DNA from 3 places in the Xanthomonas albilineans genome. Region 3 is predicted to be linked to each of the others. Evidence: riboswitches for the same ligand, from Rfam matches in the RefSeq annotation. Region 3 holds a riboswitch; each other region holds the start of a gene.

Region 1 (6,486 bases), 760 kb from region 3:
GAACGCAGCAACGGAATAGAGGGGGAAAGAGCGCACAGGTCGCGCGTGCCAGTGGCGTGCGGAACACAGCAACGACAGCCCGTGGATACACCATCAGCCCACCAGGCCCCGAACAAACGGTGGGTTTAGCGCCTGCGATCAGGCCGCCACGCAGCGCACACCTTCGGTGACCTGCAACGCCTGCTCCAGCAGCGCCCAGTCCGCACCAGACCGATGTGCGCCCTCGCTAAGTACCTGGCGGAAGGCACGGCCACCAGGCTGTCCATGGAACAGTCCGAGCAGGTGCCGGGCGATGTGCTTGAGCGCCAGCCCCTCGGCCAAACGCACTTCCACGTAGGGGCGCAGTGCACGCAGCAATTCCGCGCGTGGTCGTAGCGCCGCGCCGGTCAGGGCGGCGTCCAGCCGATGCAACACGTAAGGGTCGTGATAGGCCGCCCGCCCCAGCATGACCCCATCGACCACCACGAACTGCGCCTGCGCCGTTTCCACATTGGCCAGACCGCCGTTCAGCACTACCTGCAATTGCGGACGTTCGCGCTTGAGCCGATAGACCCAGTCGTAGCGCAACGGCGGCACCTCGCGGTTTTCCTTGGGCGACAGGCCCTGCAGCCAGGCGTTGCGCGCATGTACGACGAACTGGCGGCATCCCGCCGCCGCCACATGATCGACAAACGCCAGGAATGCAGCCTCGTCGTTGTCCTGATCCACCCCCAGCCGACACTTCACCGTCACCGGCACGTCCACCGCCGCTGCCATTGCCGCCACGCACTCGGCCACCAAGCCCGGCTCACGCATCAGGCAGGCACCGAAGCGCCCGGCCTGGACCCGGTCGGACGGGCAGCCGCAATTCAAATTGATCTCGTCGTAGCCCCAGTCCTGACCGATCCGCGCGGCCTGCGCCAGCAACGCAGGATCGCTGCCACCCAACTGCAACGCCAGCGGGTGTTCGGCGGCATCGTAATCCAGCAGCCGTGCGCGATCGCCCAGCACCACCGCATTGGCATGCACCATCTCGGTGTAAAGCCGCGCCGACGGCGCCAGCAGCCGGTGGAATACCCGACAGTGGCGGTCGGTCCAATCCATCATCGGGGCAACCGACAGGCGCAGCGATGCGGCATAGCGCGCGGGCAGGTCAAGGGTGGGGGACGGGAGCGTGATCGGCACGGCGGGGCGGTGTTGTCGGCGGCACGCCGCAACGCTGAATCATTGACTTTGGGATCAATAGCTTACACCTTCGCCATGAACGCCGGCGGGGGCGAGCGCGCATTCCCGCCGGAGATTGCCGCAGCCGGATCGACTGCGGCTTTCGCCGCTCCCACGGCTACTTGCGCAGGTAGAGCGTCTTGTTTCCAAAATCGATGACCGCCCCCGCGTTTACCAGGAAATCCGCTCCCAGCATCCCGCCCAGCGCCTCCCCAGTTGGGCGAGGCTGGCTCATATACGCATACTGATCCTCGATCCAGGCATCCTGCATGGGCTTGGACGACCAGTCGCCGATCCGCACAACAACCGGATGCTTGGTCAGATAAGCGTAATTTTGCGCCCCCTTGGGGCCCGACATTAGCTTGCTCTCCTCGGACTTTTCCACACCGGCCTGACTCGCGAATTCCGGGTCGATGTCGACTTCCCCGACCGTGCTGACGGTCATCGACCGCTCCACCGAGCCAAGCGCCGCTCTGACGGTATAACGCTCTTGCTCCTTGTCGAACTGCATGGGCACGGCCACATATCCCTTGGCCAACAAGCTTGCACGCAGGGTCGACGTCTGCATGGCATCGGGACTCACCAACACACGCTTGCCGGGATAATCCAGCACCACGCGATTTGCGGCGATCCATTTGATCCCCAGCATTCCCACGCCGTTTTTAGGCTCTGGCGTCTCGAAAACAGACACCGGCACGTTCACAGCGTTGGCCTTGCCCATCGTGAGCAGGTTCAATCTACCGCCGTCGAGTCCGAGCGGACTGAGCTTGCCCGGCTCTTGGATTCCGTAAGTACCCCGATGTTGCAGATCTCTAACTCCCACCTCTTTAGCGACGTGATGGACCAACTGCATGTAGAACGACGCATTCGAATGCACCATCATCTGGTAAGGATGCCCGTTCAACTGCACGTTGACGACCGGCCGCGTTGCCCCACCGAGTTTGCGGTACACGAATGGCACCGTCGCGGACTTGTCCGCGGCTGGATCAGCCGTCGTGGCACCTGCGGTGATGACCGCAATGAGAAGGGACACACACACGCCGGAGCGAAGGAAAAGCGCATTAAGCATGAAAGGTTACCTGGGTTGGAAAGACGCACCCGCGCGGCGCAACCACAGGTGGTAGGTGCCGCCCGAGACAGCCCCCATCCGTGCGCCCGCCCATCGCGGCACTGCCAACATATCCCATGGAATACATGGCTGCCCTGTGCCAATCGACCTATAGTCTCAGGCCTTTTCACGGCTATTCCATGCGCATAACAGTGCAACGGACTGCCAGATTACAGAGACATCGCGTTTGACCCAGGGGGGGGGGGGTTCCTCTCCCAACTCTCAACCAATTCTTCAACCTTGAACAAACACATATGCCGGCAACCGCGGCGCAATGGCGCGCGAGCGGGTCGGTGGTGCGTGCGTTGCCGGACCGACGTTCACCACCACGGCAGGCACCACGGCGATGGCGCTTGACCGCCGGCCAAATTCGGCCTATGGTGCGCTCGCCGAAGGTATCCATCGCTTCATTCGGATGAAGGGATGGATTTAAACGGGAATCCGGTGAAAGCGGGCGCCGCAAGCGCCCGCCCATTCCGGAGCTGCCCCGCAGCGGTGAATGGAAACGACCTCCGTCAATGGCACTGGGCCGGCGCATGCAGGCCTGGGAAGCGACGGACAGTAGGCGCGCAGCCGGTACGGTACGCACGTCCATCAGCCCGAATACCGGCCCCGGCCGGAGGACAGTGCGTCCTCTGATTCGACCTGGCACCTCCGCGGGGAGGCGGCTGGAACCGTGACGTGGCCCCGCGCCGCGCCGCGTCTTCCGCCTTTCCGCACGGTACCGGTTCGCCCGCGGGGGCGAAGGTCGCTGGTGTGGCGAGCGTTTCGTGTAAGCGGACGCGCGACGCGCGGTTCCTTCGTTCCTCAATGCCAATGAATGCAATGAGGAAACGCAACATGACGATCGTGACCAATCTCGGCTTCCCGCGCATCGGTGCGCGGCGCGAGCTCAAACGCGCGCTGGAACGCTACTGGCGCCGCGAAACCGACAGCGCGCAACTGCAGGACACCGCGCGCGAACTGCGCCAGCGTCACTGGCAACTGCAACGCGATGTCGGAGTGGACGTACCACCCAGCAACGACTTCAGCCTGTACGACACGATGCTGGACACCGCATTCTTGTTCGATGCGATCCCGCAGCGCTATCGCGCGCTCGCAGACGCCGACCCGCTGGCCGGCTACTTCGCGATGGCGCGCGGCACACAGGAAAACGGCCTGGATCTGCACGCGCTGGAAATGACCAAGTGGTTCGACACCAACTACCACTATCTGGTGCCGGAGCTGGCGCGCAATCAGCATTTCCGTCTGCGCGGCGACAAGCCGCTGGGCGACTTCCTGGAAGCCAAGGCACAGGGCATCCTCACCCGGCCGGTGCTGATCGGGCCGGTGACGTTCCTGGCGCTGTCCAAGACAGTGGACGGTAGCGACCGCTGGGCGCTGTTGGATAGCCTGCTGCCGGTCTATGCCGAACTGCTGCAGAAGCTGCAAGCGGCCGGCGCGGAATGGGTGCAGATCGACGAGCCCGCCCTGGTGCTGGACCTGGACGAGGCTACACACGATGCCTACCGCCGTGCTTATGCGTTCCTGGCGGGGAAGCCGCGACCAAAGCTGCTGTTGACGACCTATTTCGGCGAGCTCGGCGACAACCTCGACTTGGCAATAGGGCTGCCGGTGGACGGCATCCACGTGGATCTGGTGCGCGGCGTGGCGCAGTTGGATGCCGTGCTGAAGGCGCTGCCGGCTGACCGCATCCTGTCCGCCGGATTGGTCAACGGCCGTAATGTGTGGCGCACTCCGCTGGACAACGCGCTGACCCTGGCACGCTATGCCGCCGGCCATCTCGGGCGCGAACGACTGTGGCTGGCACCATCGTGCTCGCTGCTGCATGTCCCTGTGGATCTGCAGCAAGAAACCCGCCTGGATCCGGATCTGTTCACCTGGATGGCGTTCGCCAAACAAAAACTGCAGGAACTGCGCACGCTGGCCGATGCGCTGGACGACCTGCCGCAGGCACAGACGGCGCTCGCCGCCGCGCGCGATGCCCTGGCAGCGCGGCGCGCCTCCACGCGCGTACACCGCCCCGACGTGGCACAGCGCCTGGCCGCGCTGAACGAGGATGCCGGACACCGTCAAACGCCGTATCCAAAACGCAAGCAGGCGCAGCAGGCCGCACTGCAACTTCCGGCCTATCCGACCACCACCATCGGCTCGTTCCCACAGACCGAGCAGGTGCGTCAGGCGCGTGCGCAGCACAAGGCGGGCAAGCTCAGCGATGCCGAGTACGATGCTTTCATCGCCGCGGAGACCGAGCGTTGCGTCCGCATCCAGGAACAACTCGGTTTAGACGTGCTGGTGCATGGCGAGTTCGAGCGCAACGACATGGTCGAATACTTCGGCGAACAACTCGACGGCTTCGCCTTCACCCAATATGGCTGGGTACAGAGCTACGGTTCGCGCTGCGTGAAACCACCGGTCATCTACGGCGACGTGCAACGTCCTGCGCCAATGACGGTGCGCTGGTCGCAGTATGCGCAGTCACTGACCAATCGGCCGATGAAGGGCATGCTGACCGGCCCGGTGACGATGCTGCAGTGGTCGTTCGTGCGCGACGACCAGGAACGCGCACAAACCTGCAGGCAGATCGCACTGGCGTTACGCGATGAGGTTCGCGACCTGGAAGCCGCCGGCATCGGCGTGATTCAGATCGACGAACCCGCGTTCCGCGAGGGCCTGCCGCTACGCAGTGCGGACTGGCAGGCGTATCTGGACTGGGCAGTGCAGTGCTTCCGCATCAGCGCGGCCGGCGTGCGCGATACGACCCAAATCCACACCCACATGTGCTACTCCGAATTCAACGACATCATCGAATCGGTGGCAGCGTTGGATGCCGATGTGATCTCGATCGAGACCTCGCGCTCGCGCATGGAGTTGCTCGATGCGTTCGTGCGCTACAGCTATCCGAATTCGATTGGCCCGGGCGTCTACGACATCCATTCCCCGCGCGTCCCCAGCACGCGAGAAATGGTGGAACTGCTGGACAAAGCCCGCGCGGTATTGGACCCGCAGCACATCTGGGTCAACCCCGACTGCGGCCTAAAGACCCGCGGCTGGCCGGAGACGCGCAGTGCGCTCAAGGCGATGGTGGAGGCGGCGCAGCAATTGCGCACGCAACACGCCCAGGCAGCGTGAGGTGACGATGCCCGGCGCAGCACTGCGCCGGGCATCATCGAACAGCCCCCTGTCTGCAGACAGAACGATGACGACGCTACATCTTTTGCCCGTCACAATCGGCCTGTTATAACGAGGCCGAATCACGGAGCGATGAACATATAGCGTGCCCGGAGCCGTGCCGACGGTGGTGACATGCCGTATTTCCTGCATCCACATGTGATTCTCCCCCTCACCTGGAGAGAACATCATGCTAGTAAAACGTCCAAAACTATCCGCTGCTTGCATCCTGTGTCTCGTCATTCCCGCCACCGCGCTGCAGGCGGCCGAACTGGTCCCGAAACAATTGGCCGGCCCGCCGGAAGAGTTCGCGCAGATGCGCGCGCCAGCGCCGGCAGAAACCGCAATCCTATCCAGAAGCGCGCTACTGCCAGTGGAATTCTCCGCTGCGCATAGCGGCAGCCCCGCGCAGTGGCATGCCACGCTGCCGGTGGAGAACGGCCAATTACACTTTCTCGTCCTCTCCGACGGACACGATTGGCAGCCCCGCCTGATCGCGCCAACGGCGACCAGCGCGACCAACGCCGTGCTGACTCCCAGCGCGCAGACGAGTCGCCTGGGCACTGGCAACGCCACTGTGCAAACACGCGATTACCACGTGGACAGCGCAGCCAATGGCGACTGGACTTTGACCCTGCAAGCGGACAGCAACACCGCGCAACGCGGCTACGTGCTGCTGGAAGGTGACGCACGCACCCAACTGGCCTCTTATCCGAGCGACCGCCGGCAACTGCAACGCGGTCAGCGCATCGGCATAACGGCTTTGCTCAGCGGCATCGACGCACAAGGCGCCATCGCGCTCGGCAACAGCACCAGCGCAGGACGCATCGACAACGCGCAACTGCGGGTGATCGCGCCCGATGGCACGGTCAGTCAGTGGCCGATGGCCGACGACGGCCGCCATGGCGATGGTGCCGCCAGCGACGGCTTGTATGCGGGTGATTTCCCGGCAACGGCAAGCGGCACCTACATCGCGCAGGTGGTGGTACACGGCCACGACGCCA
Region 2 (6,486 bases), 750 kb from region 3:
TTGGTCTCGGTGAAGTTGTCGGCGTAGGCCTTGATCCAAGGCATCACGTTGTCGCTGGCGCCGGTGTACAGCTTCTCGATGCCGAGCATGCCGGACATCTTGTTGGCACGGTACTTCACGTACTGGATCATCTCGTCCACGTCGATGCCCTCGATACCGTCGAGCACTTCCGAGGACCACTCGGTCTCCAAGCGGATCGCATGTTCGAAGGCCTGGTGCACGTAGTCGGTCAGTTCGTTGGTCTGCAACTCGGCGTTCTCACCGATGATGGCGCGGATCAGCTCGCTGATGAACTTGGTGTGGGCCAGTTCGTCGCGGTTGATGAAGCTGATGATCTTGCCGGTGCCGGTCATGCGGTTCTGCCGCACCAGGTTGTAGAAGTAGGCGAAGCCGGAATAGAAGTTGATGCCCTCCAGAATCGAGGACTGGATCAGCGAGCGCAGCAGGGTCTCGGCGGTCTTCTCGCGCATGAAGTCGTCGTAGGCCTGCATGATCGGCTGGTTGCGCGCGACGATGGTCGGATGCGTGCGCGCGATTTCGAACACGCGGTTCTGGTCGGCCAGGCCGGCAATCGACGCCAACACGTAGGAGTAGCTCTCGTTGTGGATCACCTCCTGCTGGCCGATGATCGCGGCATTGGCGTGCGCGGCCGGGTCGGTGATGTATTCGGCGACGTTGTAGATGAAGCGCGTCTGCGGCGAATCCAGCGTGGCCAACAAGCCGATGATCGAGTCGTAGGCGTTTTTCTCGCGCGCCGACAGTTCGCCGTACTGCTTGGCATCGCCCTTCATGTCCACTTCGTCGGGGATCCAGAAGTTGGTCGACAGTTCCTTGTACGCCCGATAGAAGGACGGGTACGGGATATCGTTCCAGTTGAGGATGCCGCTGGTGGTGCCGTTGATGATGCCGGTGGACCGGTTGGGGTGCAGCGGTTCGAGAATCTTGATGCGATCGAGCGCGATGGCCATGAGATTTACTTCGGAAATCGGGTGAACGGCGCCGACATGCGGCGCGACGGAAACACTCCACGCGCACCGGGACATCCCTGGCACGCACGGCGCTGGGCGCTAGGCGCCGGCGATCAGCTGGAGCACCACTCGCATTCGCTGATGTCGATGTCGTTGGAACGCACGTAGTAAGTGGTCTTCAGGCCTTCCTTCCACGCGGTCATGTGCAAGTCCAGCAGCGTGCCGGCGCGAATGCCGCTGGGCACGTAGAAGTTGAAGCTGATCGATTGATCGACGTGGCGCTGACGGCGGGCGTTCTGGCGCACGCTGGCGAACTGGTCGACCTTGTAGGCACCCTTTTCGTAGTACGGATAGGTGTCCACGGTCAGCCCCGGCGCCACCACCGGGCGACGGAAGTCCTTCTTCTCTTCGTAGTAGAACGCGCTGTAGATCGGGTCGATCGAGGCGGTGGAGCCGGCGATCTGCGCGGTGCTCATGTTCGGCGCCACCGCCACCATCCAGGCGTTGCGCACGCCATGCACGCTCACCTGCGCGGCCAGTTCCTGCCACTGCGCACTGTCGTAGCCGCGCTTGCTGAAGTACTCGCCGTTCTGCCAGTCGCTGCCCTTGAACACCTTGTAGGCGCCCTTTTCCTGGGCCAGCGCCAAGCTCGCCTGGATGGTCAGGTAATTGATGCGCTCGTACAGCGTGTCGCTGTAATCCTCGGCCTGACGGGAGTTCCACTCGATGCCCTTCTGCGCCAGCAAGTGGTGCCAGCCGAAGGTGCCCAGCCCAATCGCGCGGTACTTTTGGTTGGTGATGGTGGCCTGCGGCACCGGCAGGTCGTTGAGGTCGATGACGTTGTCGAGCATGCGCACCTGGACGCGGATCAGCCTCTCCAGAATGTCCGGCGACAGCAGATCCGGCTGTGCGGTGACCGCGCGCCCCAGATTCACCGAGGACAGGTTGCACACGACGAAGTCGCCGGCCTGCTTGGTAGTCACGATCTGATCGCCGCTGATCATCTCCTGGATGACCCGGGTCGGGCTCATGTTTTGCAGAATCTCGGTACACAGGTTGCTGGAATAGACCATGCCCTGGTGTTTGTTCGGGTTCATCCGATTGACTTCATCGCGATAGAACATGAACGGGTTGCCGGTCTCCAACTGACTGACCATGATCCGCTTGAACATGTCGATGGCCTTGACCACCTTGCGACCGATGCGTTCGTCGGCCACCACTTCCTCGTATTTGGCGCGGAAACTGCCTTCGCCGCGCTTTTCGTCGAAGAAATCCTGCAGGTACCAGCCCTTGACCTCCTTCACCTCGTACGGGTCGAACAGATACCACTCGCCGCGGCGCTCGACCGCTTCCATGAAGATATCCGGCACGCACACCGCGGTGAACACGTCGTGCGCGCGCAGGCGCTGATCGCCGTTGTTCAGGCGCAGATCCAGGAACGCCTCGATGTCGCGGTGCCAGATGTCCAGGTACACGGCGATGGCGCCCTTACGCTGGCCGAGCTGGTCCACCGACACAGCGGTGTTGTTGAGTTGCTTGATCCACGGCACCACGCCGCCGCTAGAGTTCTTGACCCCACGGATCGCCGAGCCGGAAGAGCGCACGTAGCCCAGGTAGGCGCCGACGCCACCACCGTGCTTGGACACGCGCGCCACGTCGGTGTTGGAGTCGTAGATGCCTTGCAGGCTGTCGTCGACGGTGTCGATGAAGCAGCTCGACAGCTGCCCGCCGATCTTGCCGGCGTTGGACAGGGTCGGGGTGGCGACGGTCATGTACAGGTTGGACAGCGCCCAGTACGCCTCGCCAACCAACTGCATGCGCCGCTCACGCGGCTTTTCATCCTGCATCAGGTACAACGCGATGGTCAGCCAGCGCTCCTGCGGCAGTTCGTAGACCTTACGCGAGTTGTCGGTGGCCAGATAGCGCGTCGCCAGCAGGTACAGGCCGTTGTAGGCGAACAACTTGTCGCGTTCGGGATCGATCATCCGGCCGGCCTCGGCCAGCTCTTCCTTGGAATAATTCTTGAGGATGTTGATCGAATACACGCCGCGATCGGCCAGACTTTCCTGCAAGCCGACGTAGGAGCCGTACTTCTCGCCAGCATCGTAGAAACGGTTCTTGCTGGCGCGCTTGTACAGGCGATCCAGGTACAGACGCGCGGCAAAGTACTCCCACTCCGGCGTGGCGATGTCCACACGCGATTCGGCTTCGCGAATCAGGTAGTCGACCATCTCGTCGGCGGACAGGCTTTCCTTCTTCTCGATGAAAGCGAACGCCTTGCGCTCGTAGTCGCTCACATCCAGCTGCGGGAACTCGGCGTGGATCCGATCCAAAGTGCGCTGCAGGCGCGAACGGTCGAAGGCCATGCGGCGGTTGCCGCCGTCCTTGACGATCCAGGTGACGGCGCGCTGATCGTTGCTCGGCTCGCTGCTGGCCGTGGTGGGCTGCGCGATGGCGGCGGCGGTCGTGGAATCGACGGTGTCGTCGATGGAAGCGGCAGCCGGCAGGCTGTGGGTCTGACTCATGAACGTGTCTCCAAGCGTGATGCACACAGCCACCCGCCCCCCCCTCAGGCAGCGGTCCGACCGAATCGGCGGAGGGATACGGTGTCGCGGAGAAGCAGCAGCGCAGGCGGCGCCTGCGAGCGGTCATCTGCTACACCAACCATCTCCCCCCGGAGACACTAAAGTCGGCGCCACGCGGTGTGCTTCACGCGGCTGTCGGCAGGTCTTCGGGCTGATAGGCCGCGCGGCGACTGGGCAGTTCCGAACCCGTCGCTCGCCAAGGCGGGAGCCTCAGGCAGTGAAGGATCGTTCCCAATGACCGCTGCGGCACAGCACCGACGTTGGCGCTCACACGCCACGCCGGCTTCCCTTTTGATCCCGTGGCGAGGTGCCGCAGGAACCGACAACCCCAAGATAGTGGGGTGCAATAGTGACGTCAACGCTAAATGTAGGTGCAATCACGAAAAGCTAAGCCTGCCAATGGCTTGCCTGCGTCACCCGCCTCCATCACCAGGATCGAGGCCGTGATGACCTTGTGAAACAACCAAGGAACGGAGCCAAAACGGGGATGCGGCGGGCTGTCCGCACAACGCAAGCGGGCGGCCGATGGCCGCCCGCTGCAAGGGACAAACGTCTGCCCGGCGCTACCGCCACGGGCAGAGGACATCGCAGTGCCGGATACCGCCGCCGTGCGACGGGTCGGGACACCCCTGACTCAATCGACCACGATCAGATTCACATCGATGTTGCCGCGGGTGGCATTAGAGTACGGGCATACCTGATGCGCCTTATCTACCAGCGATTGCAGCGCCGCACGCTCCATGCCCGGCACCGCGATGCGCAGTTCCACGGCGATGCCGAAGCCACCGGGGATCTGGCCGATGCCGACCTTGCCTTCGATGGTCGGTTCGGCCGGCAGCTTGAGCTTGTCCTGACCGGCGACGAACTTCATCGCGCCGAGGAAGCAGGCCGAATAGCCGGCCGCGAACAGTTGCTCCGGGTTGGTGCCGTCGCCGCCGGCGCCGCCGAGTTCGCGCGGGGTCGACAGCTTGACGTCCAACGTCTTGTCGGGGGTCACAGCGCGGCCGTCGCGGCCCCCGGTGGCAGTGGCGGTGGCGGTGTAAGCGATGGTGGTCGGTGAAGCCATGGTGATACTCCTTACGAAGGACGACGCCGTAGCGTCAGGGATGGAGAGAGTCGAACACCGAGTAGGACGCAGCAAAATCGGCGAATTGAACGCAGGCGACGCTCAAGACGCGACCAATAATTTGCCGCGCACGTCCTCCAGTTCGTGTTTCAAACGGGTCAGTTGCTCCAGATCGCAGGCGACCGCGCACAACACACGCTCCGGCAACACCTGCGCCCGCTCGCGCAGGGCGTGACCGCGTTCGGTCAGTGCGACCACCACCCGACGCTCGTCCTCGGCGGCACGGCGGCGGGTCAGCAGGCCGAGCGTCTCCAGGCGCTTGAGCAATGGGGTCAGCGTGGCCGAATCCAGGAACAGGCGCTCGCCGATGTCCGAGACACTGCGCTGGTCCTGTTCCCACAGCACCAGCATCGCCAGATATTGGGGATAAGTCAGGCCCAGCGCGCGCAACAACCCCCGGTAGAGCTTGTGCATCGCCAAGTTGGCCGAATACAGCGCGAAGCACAACTGGTTGTCCAGCCGGAGCAGGTCGGTGGCGGCAGTGGAGGGGAGCGGGTTCATGTGCCACATGATAAATAGCACGCTATTTAATAGCAAGCGATATTTATGCGATGCAATCCTCACTAATGCAATGCCGCGACGGGCAGATCCACGCGACTGCGTCGTGTGGGCGGCGCAGCTACCAGGCCATGGACGGTCAGTCGCCCGCCGCCGCAGGGCGCCGCCGGGCCGGCGCACGACACCCACTGCATCCGCGCCACCTGCCAGACAGCGGCATCTCTATGGGAAAACGCAGGTCCATGCTGCCCGCTGTTACCAGGCGGCGCGGATGCGCCGCACTCAGCCGCGGTGCGCGGCCGCCAGGTACTCGGCGCTCTGCATTTCGATCAAGCGCGAGGCGGTGCGTTCGAACGCGCCGGCCAGGCGCTCACCGGTGTACAGCAGCGGCGGCGGGTCCTGCGCCGTGCAGACCAGATTGACATGCCGGTCGTACAACTCGTCGATCAGGTTGACGAAGCGCCTTGCCGCGTCTTCGTTCCCGCGACCGAAGTGGGGAATGCCGCCGAGCAGGAGAGTGGTGAACTCGCGTGCGATTTCGATGTAATCATTCGGACTACGCGGCCCCTCGCACAACGCGGCGAAATCGAACCAGACGATACTCTTGCCACGTGCACGCACCGGGATCTTGCGCGCTTCGATCTCGATGTTGCCGCGGCGCGCCTCGGCGTTGCCGGTCAGCTCGCTCCAGCGTTGTTCCAGCCATGCGTCGGCCTCCTCGACCAACGACGTGCGGTATACCGGCGAGCGCGTCAACGCGCGCATGCGGTAGTCCTCGGCGCCTTCGGCGTACAACTCCACGCAGTACTTTTGCAGCAGCGCGATGACTGGCAGGAAGCTCGCGCGCTGCAGGCCGTTGAGGTAGAGATTCTGCGGCGCGGTGTTCGAGGTGGTCACCAGGGTGACGCCCTCGGCGAACAAGCGCTCCAGCAATCGTCCAAGCAGCATCGCATCGCCGATGTCGGTCACGAAGAATTCGTCCAGCACCAGCACCCGCAAGCGGGTGCGCCACTCCTGCGCGATCCTGGCCAAAGGATCGCTATGCCCGGCCTGCTCGCGCAAGCGCTCGTGCACACCGCGCATGAAGCGGTGGAAGTGCGTGCGGTACTTGCGCTCGATCGGCAGGCCATCGTAGAACAGATCGACTAGGAAGGTCTTGCCCCGCCCCACTCCACCCCAAAAGTACAAGCCACGGACCGGCTCGGACTTCTTCCAGAACGCCGCCATGCGATCCAGCCAGCCGGATTGCTCGCTGTCCACGATCACCCTGTGGAGACGGTCCAGTTCGGCCAACGCGGCATGCTGCGCC
Region 3 (6,486 bases):
CGGTCTGGTAGCGACGGTCGAATACGTTGCTGGCCTTGGCCTGCAATGTCCAGTCGGCTGCGAATGCGTATTCCACGCGCAGATCGACCGTGCCGTAGCCGCCCAGGCGCACCTGATTGGCCGCGTCGTCGTAGCGGTGGCCACTGCCGAATGCGGTGATGCCGAACTTGATCGGCCCGAAGCCGCGATCCACGTCCAGTCGTCCGGTGTTCTGTGCGCGCCGCGCCAGCCAGTTGTCGCGGTTGTCGCCGTCGCTGCGGTTGCGTGGATCGGTATGGCTCAGCTGCGCCGACAGTTCCCAGCCGGCCAGCGTCGCATAACCGGTCAGCTCGGCACCGCGGATGCGCGCCTCGTCCACATTCACCGGCAGGAACGTGGCGGCGTCGTAGGAGATCAGGTCGTCGACGCGGGTTTCGTAGGCGTTGAAGGTCCAGTTCCAAGTGTCCGCGTACTGTGCCACGCCCAGGTTCCCGCTCTTGGACTTCTCCGGTTTCAGTGCCGGGTTGCCGGCGAAGGGGAAATACAGGTCGTTGAAGGTCGGCGCCTTGAAGCCAGTGCCGATGCTGGCGGTGAGTTTGACCCCGCCGCCCAGGGCCAGGCCCCAGCCGAGGCTGCCGGTGGTGTGTTCGCCGAACTGTTGGTTGTCGTCGCTGCGCACGCTGGCCTGTAGCTGTTGTGCGCCGAAATGGCCCTGGTATTCGGCGAACACGCCGGTATTGCGGCGGCTGTCGACGTCGAAGGCGGTGGTGCTGGTCACTTGTTCGCGCTGCCAGTCGCTGCCGACGCTGAGCAGGTGGCCTTCGGTCAGGGTGATGTCGCCCTGCGCCGCCGCGGTATCGCGGCGGCTGTCGAAGGTGCTGACAAAGCTGCGCGTGTGGCTGCCCGGAGCGCGGTAGTAGCTGTGGGCATCGTCGACATTGCGGCCGAGTTGCGTGCTCAGGTGCAGGCGCTCGGATGGGGTCCAGTCGAGGGTGCCGCCGAACACCTGTTGGGTGTTGTCGGCCTCGTTGCCGGCGTATACCGGGTCGCCGTCGTATGCGTTGCGGCTGTCGATGTTCAGCGCCTGACCTGCGACCCGCAGCGTATCGCTCAGCGCGTAGCCGCCGCGTGCGCTCAGCGAGACGTTGCGGTAGCCATCGCGGTCGGGCTGGTCGACGAAGCAGCCCGCGAACAGCATGGCCGAACCGTTGCAGGCGTTGATGCCGCGGGTCTTCTGGTAACCGCTCTGCACGGCGAGCCAGCCGCGCGTGCCGCGGTTGCTGAAGCCGGCGCTGGCGTCGCGCAGGCCATCGCTGCCGCCGCCCAGGCTCAGGTTCTGTTGGAAGCCCTGGCCGGCATGGCGGGTGAAAATCTGGATGACGCCGCCGATGGCGTCGGAGCCGTACAGGCTCGAACGCGGGCCGCGCACGATCTCGATGCGTTCGATCTGGCTCAGCGGCAGGTCCTGGAACGCGGCCAAGCCGGCGCTGGCCGAGCCGATGCGAACGCCGTCTACCAGCACCAACACGTGGTCCGATTCGCTGCCGCGCAGGTTCAGGGTGGTCAACTTGCCCAGCCCGCCCTGGTTGGAGATACCGATGCCTGCCCGGCCTTGCAGCAACTGCGCCAGCGAATCGGCCTGGCTGCGTTCGATCTCGGCGCGGTCGATGACCTGTGCCGGTACCACGCTGTCCTCCACTGCGATCTGGGTGCGGGTGGCGGTGACCAGGACCTGATCGAGGTCGTTGGCGGCATCGGCGGCCAGCGCCAGCGAAGGCAGGAACAGGGCGGACGCGATTGCGACCGAAAGCAGGTGGGACGACATGGGGTAGCAACTCCGGCGCGCGAGCGTGCGCTGTGACAACAAGGGAGTCGCGAATGGGAGCGAGCGAGTGGACAGCACCGAACATGGCGCAGCACGCGCGACGCCCGCGCATCGCAACCTGTGAACTGCAAGGCCGGTCTCCGGGCTGGCGATGGCGGAGGCGGAGGCGGACCTCCCGGCTGCGACGCCTGCCCATGCCATGGCACAGCGGTGTGGGTCGTCAGCGCGGATCGCTTACCGTTGCTGGGGCAGCGCCGGCTTTGTCGCAAGACGCACCGGCTTCCCGTTTCAACCCGCGGGCCGGAGCCGGCGGGTCACCTTGAAGTGGCTCGATTGTACGCCATTGTGGCGCGGTTCAGTCGATCGCACTGGTGCCGGCGCGGCGGCTGGGCTCCTCATCGCTCCCAGTGCTGTTGTGAGCCTTGTCGTCGTCGTCGTCGCGAGCGAAGCGGGTGGTCGCCACTGGCGCGGCCATTGGTCGACCGTGGGCGGCCTGCAATGCGGTTGCTGCGGTTTCCAGTTCGCTCAGCAACTGCGTGCGTCGTGCTTCGGGCAGTTGCTGCCAATGGCAGTCGCGCAACGCGCCTTCCAGCGAGTACAGCAGGTTGAGGCTGGGTTTGAAGCCGGCGCGCTTGACCTTGAGGAAGGCGCCAATTGCACCGGCCGCCGCCAGATCCTGGGGTGTGTGCACGCCCACCTGACGCAGCCAGGCGGTGCTCTTGGGGCCGATGTTGCGCAGCTTGGTCGGACGACGCATCGCGGTGCGTCTATCGCAGGCTGTCGACGAAGACCTGTGCGATGGCTTCCAGGCCGCATTGGTCGTCGGCGTCGAAGCGGGCCAGGTCTGGGCTATCCAGATCGAACACGCCGATCAGGGCGCCATTGCGTAGCAGTGGCACGACCAGTTCGGAGCGCGAGGCCGCATCGCAGGCGATGTGCCCGGGAAATGTCTCCACATCGTCGATGCGCTGGGTCTGCCCGCTGCTGGCGGCGGCGCCGCACACACCCTTGTGCAAGGGAATGCGCACGCACGCGGGCAGGCCCTGGAACGGCCCGACCACCAGTTCCTTGCCATCGTAGAGATAGAAACCGACCCAGTTCAGTTGCGGCAACGCGTGGTACACCAGCGCTGCCAGATTTGCGGCATTGGCGATGCGATCGGGTTCGCCAGCGACCAGCGCACGCGCCTGAGCGAGTAACTGGGCGTACTGTTCCGGCTTGCTGCCGGTAAGCGAGGAGGACGCGAACATCGTGCGAGTCTAGCAGCGCGACCTGCCTTGTGAGCGCCGTCGCAGGGCTGACGTCGGGCGCGTTGCCGGCTATCCTGCGCGCCGCCGCGCGTTTTGCCGCTCAATCCACAGGCTTTTGTCATGCGTTTTCCCGCCTTCTACGTCACCGGCACCGATACCGGCATCGGTAAGACCATCGCTAGCACTGCGCTGTTGCATGCCTTGCGCACGCGCGGTCAGCGCGCGGTCGGCATGAAGCCGGTCGCCAGCGGCTGCGAGCGTCACGCCGATGGCTGGCGCAACGAAGATGCGCTGGCGTTGCAGGCGGCGAGTGTGCCGTGCCCGGCGTATCACGATCTCAATCCCTACGCCTTGCCGTTGCCGTTGGCACCGGAACTGGCCGCTGCCGATGCGGGTGTGCAACTGTCATTGGAGCCGATCGCCGCTGCCTTCGCCCGCTTGCGTGCCCTGGCGGATGTGTTGGTGGTGGAAGGCGTCGGTGGCTGGGCGGCGCCGCTATCGGCGACGCTGGATCAGGCCGACCTGGCACGCGCGCTGGGTTTGCCGGTGGTGTTGGTGGTGGGCTTGCGCCTGGGTTGCCTCAATCACGCCCGGCTGAGCGCCGCGGCGATCGCTGCCGATGGCTTGCAGTGCATCGGCTGGATCGGGAACGAGATCGACCCGGCGATGGAGCGTATCGACGACAACATGGCGATGCTGAGCGAACGGCTGCCGATGCCGTGCTGGGGACGTCTGCCGTATAGGCCGCAGCCGCAGGCCGAGCAACTGGCAACGTTCCTGCAGCCGTGGTCCGGCGAGCAGGTGGCGCCGGGCTGAGTCGTGCCGTGGCGCAATGCAGCGGTGACGTACGCGCTGTGCTTGCAGCAGTGCGATACCCGTGCAGAGGCCTGAATCCGGCGCATAAAAAAGCCCGGTGGAGGGAGGGATCCACCGGGCCTGAGGTTGCATGGGGGGAGGGGCCCATGCAGACCGCCGGGTGCGTCGCGCGGCATGGCCGCAGCGACGTAGAGCGAGAGATTACTTGCTGGTAGTTTTCGGCTTCGCCGCAGCCTGTTCGGTGGCTGCTTCGAACTGATGCTTGGCCAACTGGCCGATGGCTTCTGAGGTCTTCAGGCCGAGACCGAACACTTCCTGGTTGGCCGTGGCCAGACGCTCGAAGCTGTCGCGGGCCAACTGCAAGCCCTTCGGCCACAGCGCCTGGATGCTGCCAAGATCTCGCGCTTCGGTCAGTTCGCTGAGGAAGCTGGCGGTGGCCGAGATGTTCTTCTCGAAAGTTTTCAACTGTACGCCGAACACGCCCTCCGCGCTTTCCAGCGCCAGACGATTGGCACGCGCTGCGGTAGCGGCGAACTGCTGGGTATAGCTGCTGAACTGGTCGTTGAACTGGGCGGACATCATGCAACTCCGTGGGAATGCTGATTGGCTGTTGCAGCGCAACATACTCCGATCCTGCTGCATTGCAACATGATTTTTCTGAAGCCGCTCAGGATCCGTTTAAATTTATTCAAAATCAATAGCTTGAATTAAAAATAGACGCTCCCGGTGGCGTTCGGGATGTGGTCGCGGGCTGGGGCGTGTGCGGCGACCCGTCGGGCTCAGGCCGCAGGGCCGCGATAGCGGCAGCCGGAGGTGCAGGTCTCGTGCACCACCACTTCGCTGAGGATGGGCAGGACTGGCTTGAGCCGCTCCCAGATCCACACGGCCAGACGCTCGCTGGTCGGATTTTCCAGGCCCTCAATGTCGTTGAGGTAGTGGTGGTCGAGTTGCTCGTAGAGCGGCAGGAACGCGGCCTTGATGTCGCCGAAATCGACAAGCCAGCCGGTTTCGGGATCTGGCTCCCCACTGACGTGCAATTCGACCCGGAACGAATGTCCGTGCAGACGCGCGCATTTGTGACCTGGCGGTACGTTGGGTAGGCGGTGTGCCGCTTCTAGGGTGAAAACTTTGAAGATGTCCATGGCGACATTGTATGAGGAGAGTCGTGCGATATCAGTGGCGTGATCGTGTATGCCCTGGCTACTTCTATGGAGATGGGTCGAGCTGCATGCCGCCCCGAAGGGCGGCATTTGTGGATACGTCCACGCGGGCTGGCGACTGTGTCCTGGCTTCAGTGCGGAGCGTTGCTGGGCGGGCGGTTGCCGCCATTGCCCTGGCGGCGTCCCTGACCCTGGCGGCGGGCACCGTCGGCGTGGTGGCCGCCGGGCTTCTTGCTGCCCGCGTGGGCGTGCGACGGCGCATCACCGTGTCCGCGTCGTGCATGGCTGCCGCGGCGCGGTGGACGGTTGCCGCCCGGACGCTCGTCCGGTGGGTTGTTGTTGCCCCAGCGGATCGGTGTGGCTGGCTCGAAACCCGGCACGTCGCGAATGTCCATATCGCGCTTGAGCAGGCGCGCGATCGCGCGCAGCAGCTTGGCTTCGTCCTGCGCCACCAGCGAGACTGCCTCGCCTTGGGCGCCGTTGCGGCCGGTACGGCCGATGCGGTGCACGTAGTCCTCGGCGACCATCGGCAGGTCGTAGTTGATGACTTGCGGCAACTGGTCGATGTCGATGCCGCGCGCGGCGATGTCGGTCGCCACCAGGACGGTGATCCGGCTGGCCTTGAAGTCACCCAGCGCGCGCAGACGCTGGCCCTGGCTCTTGTTGCCGTGGATCGCCGCGGCCTTGATTCCGGACTTGTCCAGGAACGTGGTCAGCTTGTCGGCGCCATGCTTGGTGCGTGCGAACACCAGCGTCTGCTTGCGCGAGTCGGCCGCCAGCAGGTGCAGCAGCAGTTCGCGCTTGCGCGCGCCATCGACTGGGTGTACGCGGTGGGTGATGGTGTCGGCGACGGTGTTGCTCGGAGTGGCCTGGATTTCCTGCGGGTTGTGCATGAACTCGCGGGCCAACTGCTTGATGCCTTCCTCGAAGGTGGCCGAGAACAACAGGGTCTGCCGGTTTTGCTTGGGCAGCTTGGTCAGGATGCGTTTGATCGACGGCAGGAAGCCCATGTCGAGCATGCGGTCGGCCTCGTCCAGAACCAGGATCTCGATGCCGGACAGGTCCACGCTGCGGCGCTCGAGATGGTCGAGCAGGCGCCCCGGGCAGGCGATCAGCAGATCTACGCCCCGGCGCAGCGCGTCGAGCTGGTTGCCCATGCCCACGCCACCGTAGATGGTGGCGCTGGGAATGCGCAGATACTTGCTGTAGCCGCGCAGGCTGTCGTGAACCTGGGTGGCCAGTTCGCGGGTCGGGGTCAGGATCAGTGCGCGTGGCTTGCGCGGGCCCGAGCCCACCGTCTGCGCCGAGGTGCCCAGGTGTTGCAGCAGCGGCAGGCCGAACGCGGCGGTTTTGCCGGTGCCGGTTTGCGCGCCGGCCATCAGGTCGTGGCCCTGCAGTGCCACAGGAATCGCCTGCGACTGGATCGGGGTGGGGGTTTCATAGCCCTGCTCGGCCA

What was found. A riboswitch is a leader RNA that binds a small molecule or an ion and turns the genes downstream of it on or off. The one in region 3 is predicted to bind cobalamin.
Region 1: linked by a shared signal. The riboswitch ahead of metE (5-methyltetrahydropteroyltriglutamate--homocysteine S-methyltransferase) and the one ahead of btuB (TonB-dependent vitamin B12 receptor) in region 3 are both predicted to bind cobalamin.
Region 2: linked by a shared signal. The riboswitch ahead of XaFJ1_RS00820 (ribonucleoside-diphosphate reductase subunit alpha) and the one ahead of btuB (TonB-dependent vitamin B12 receptor) in region 3 are both predicted to bind cobalamin.

What each region holds. Positions count from the first base shown of each region.
Region 1 covers NZ_CP046570.1:214,010-220,495, reverse strand. Annotated here, with positions in the region: gene dusA (tRNA dihydrouridine(20/20a) synthase DusA) at 139-1,158, opposite strand; gene XaFJ1_RS00865 (hypothetical protein) at 1,322-2,272, opposite strand; cobalamin riboswitch at 2,687-2,940, shown strand; gene metE (5-methyltetrahydropteroyltriglutamate--homocysteine S-methyltransferase) at 3,152-5,443, shown strand; gene XaFJ1_RS00855 (choice-of-anchor X domain-containing protein) at 5,673-6,486, shown strand, end outside.
Region 2 covers NZ_CP046570.1:201,609-208,094, reverse strand. Annotated here, with positions in the region: gene XaFJ1_RS00825 (ribonucleotide-diphosphate reductase subunit beta) at 1-968, opposite strand, end outside; gene XaFJ1_RS00820 (ribonucleoside-diphosphate reductase subunit alpha) at 1,082-3,493, opposite strand; cobalamin riboswitch at 3,674-3,892, opposite strand; gene XaFJ1_RS00815 (organic hydroperoxide resistance protein) at 4,188-4,619, opposite strand; gene XaFJ1_RS00810 (MarR family winged helix-turn-helix transcriptional regulator) at 4,722-5,180, opposite strand; gene zapE (cell division protein ZapE) at 5,460-6,486, opposite strand, start outside.
Region 3 covers NZ_CP046570.1:3,175,364-3,181,849, reverse strand. Annotated here, with positions in the region: gene btuB (TonB-dependent vitamin B12 receptor) at 1-1,804, opposite strand, end outside; cobalamin riboswitch at 1,919-2,141, opposite strand; gene XaFJ1_RS13285 (TfoX/Sxy family protein) at 2,160-2,561, opposite strand; gene XaFJ1_RS13280 (GAF domain-containing protein) at 2,572-3,054, opposite strand; gene bioD (dethiobiotin synthase) at 3,175-3,870, shown strand; gene XaFJ1_RS13270 (phasin family protein) at 4,072-4,449, opposite strand; gene queD (6-carboxytetrahydropterin synthase QueD) at 4,650-5,012, opposite strand; gene XaFJ1_RS13260 (DEAD/DEAH box helicase) at 5,162-6,486, opposite strand, start outside.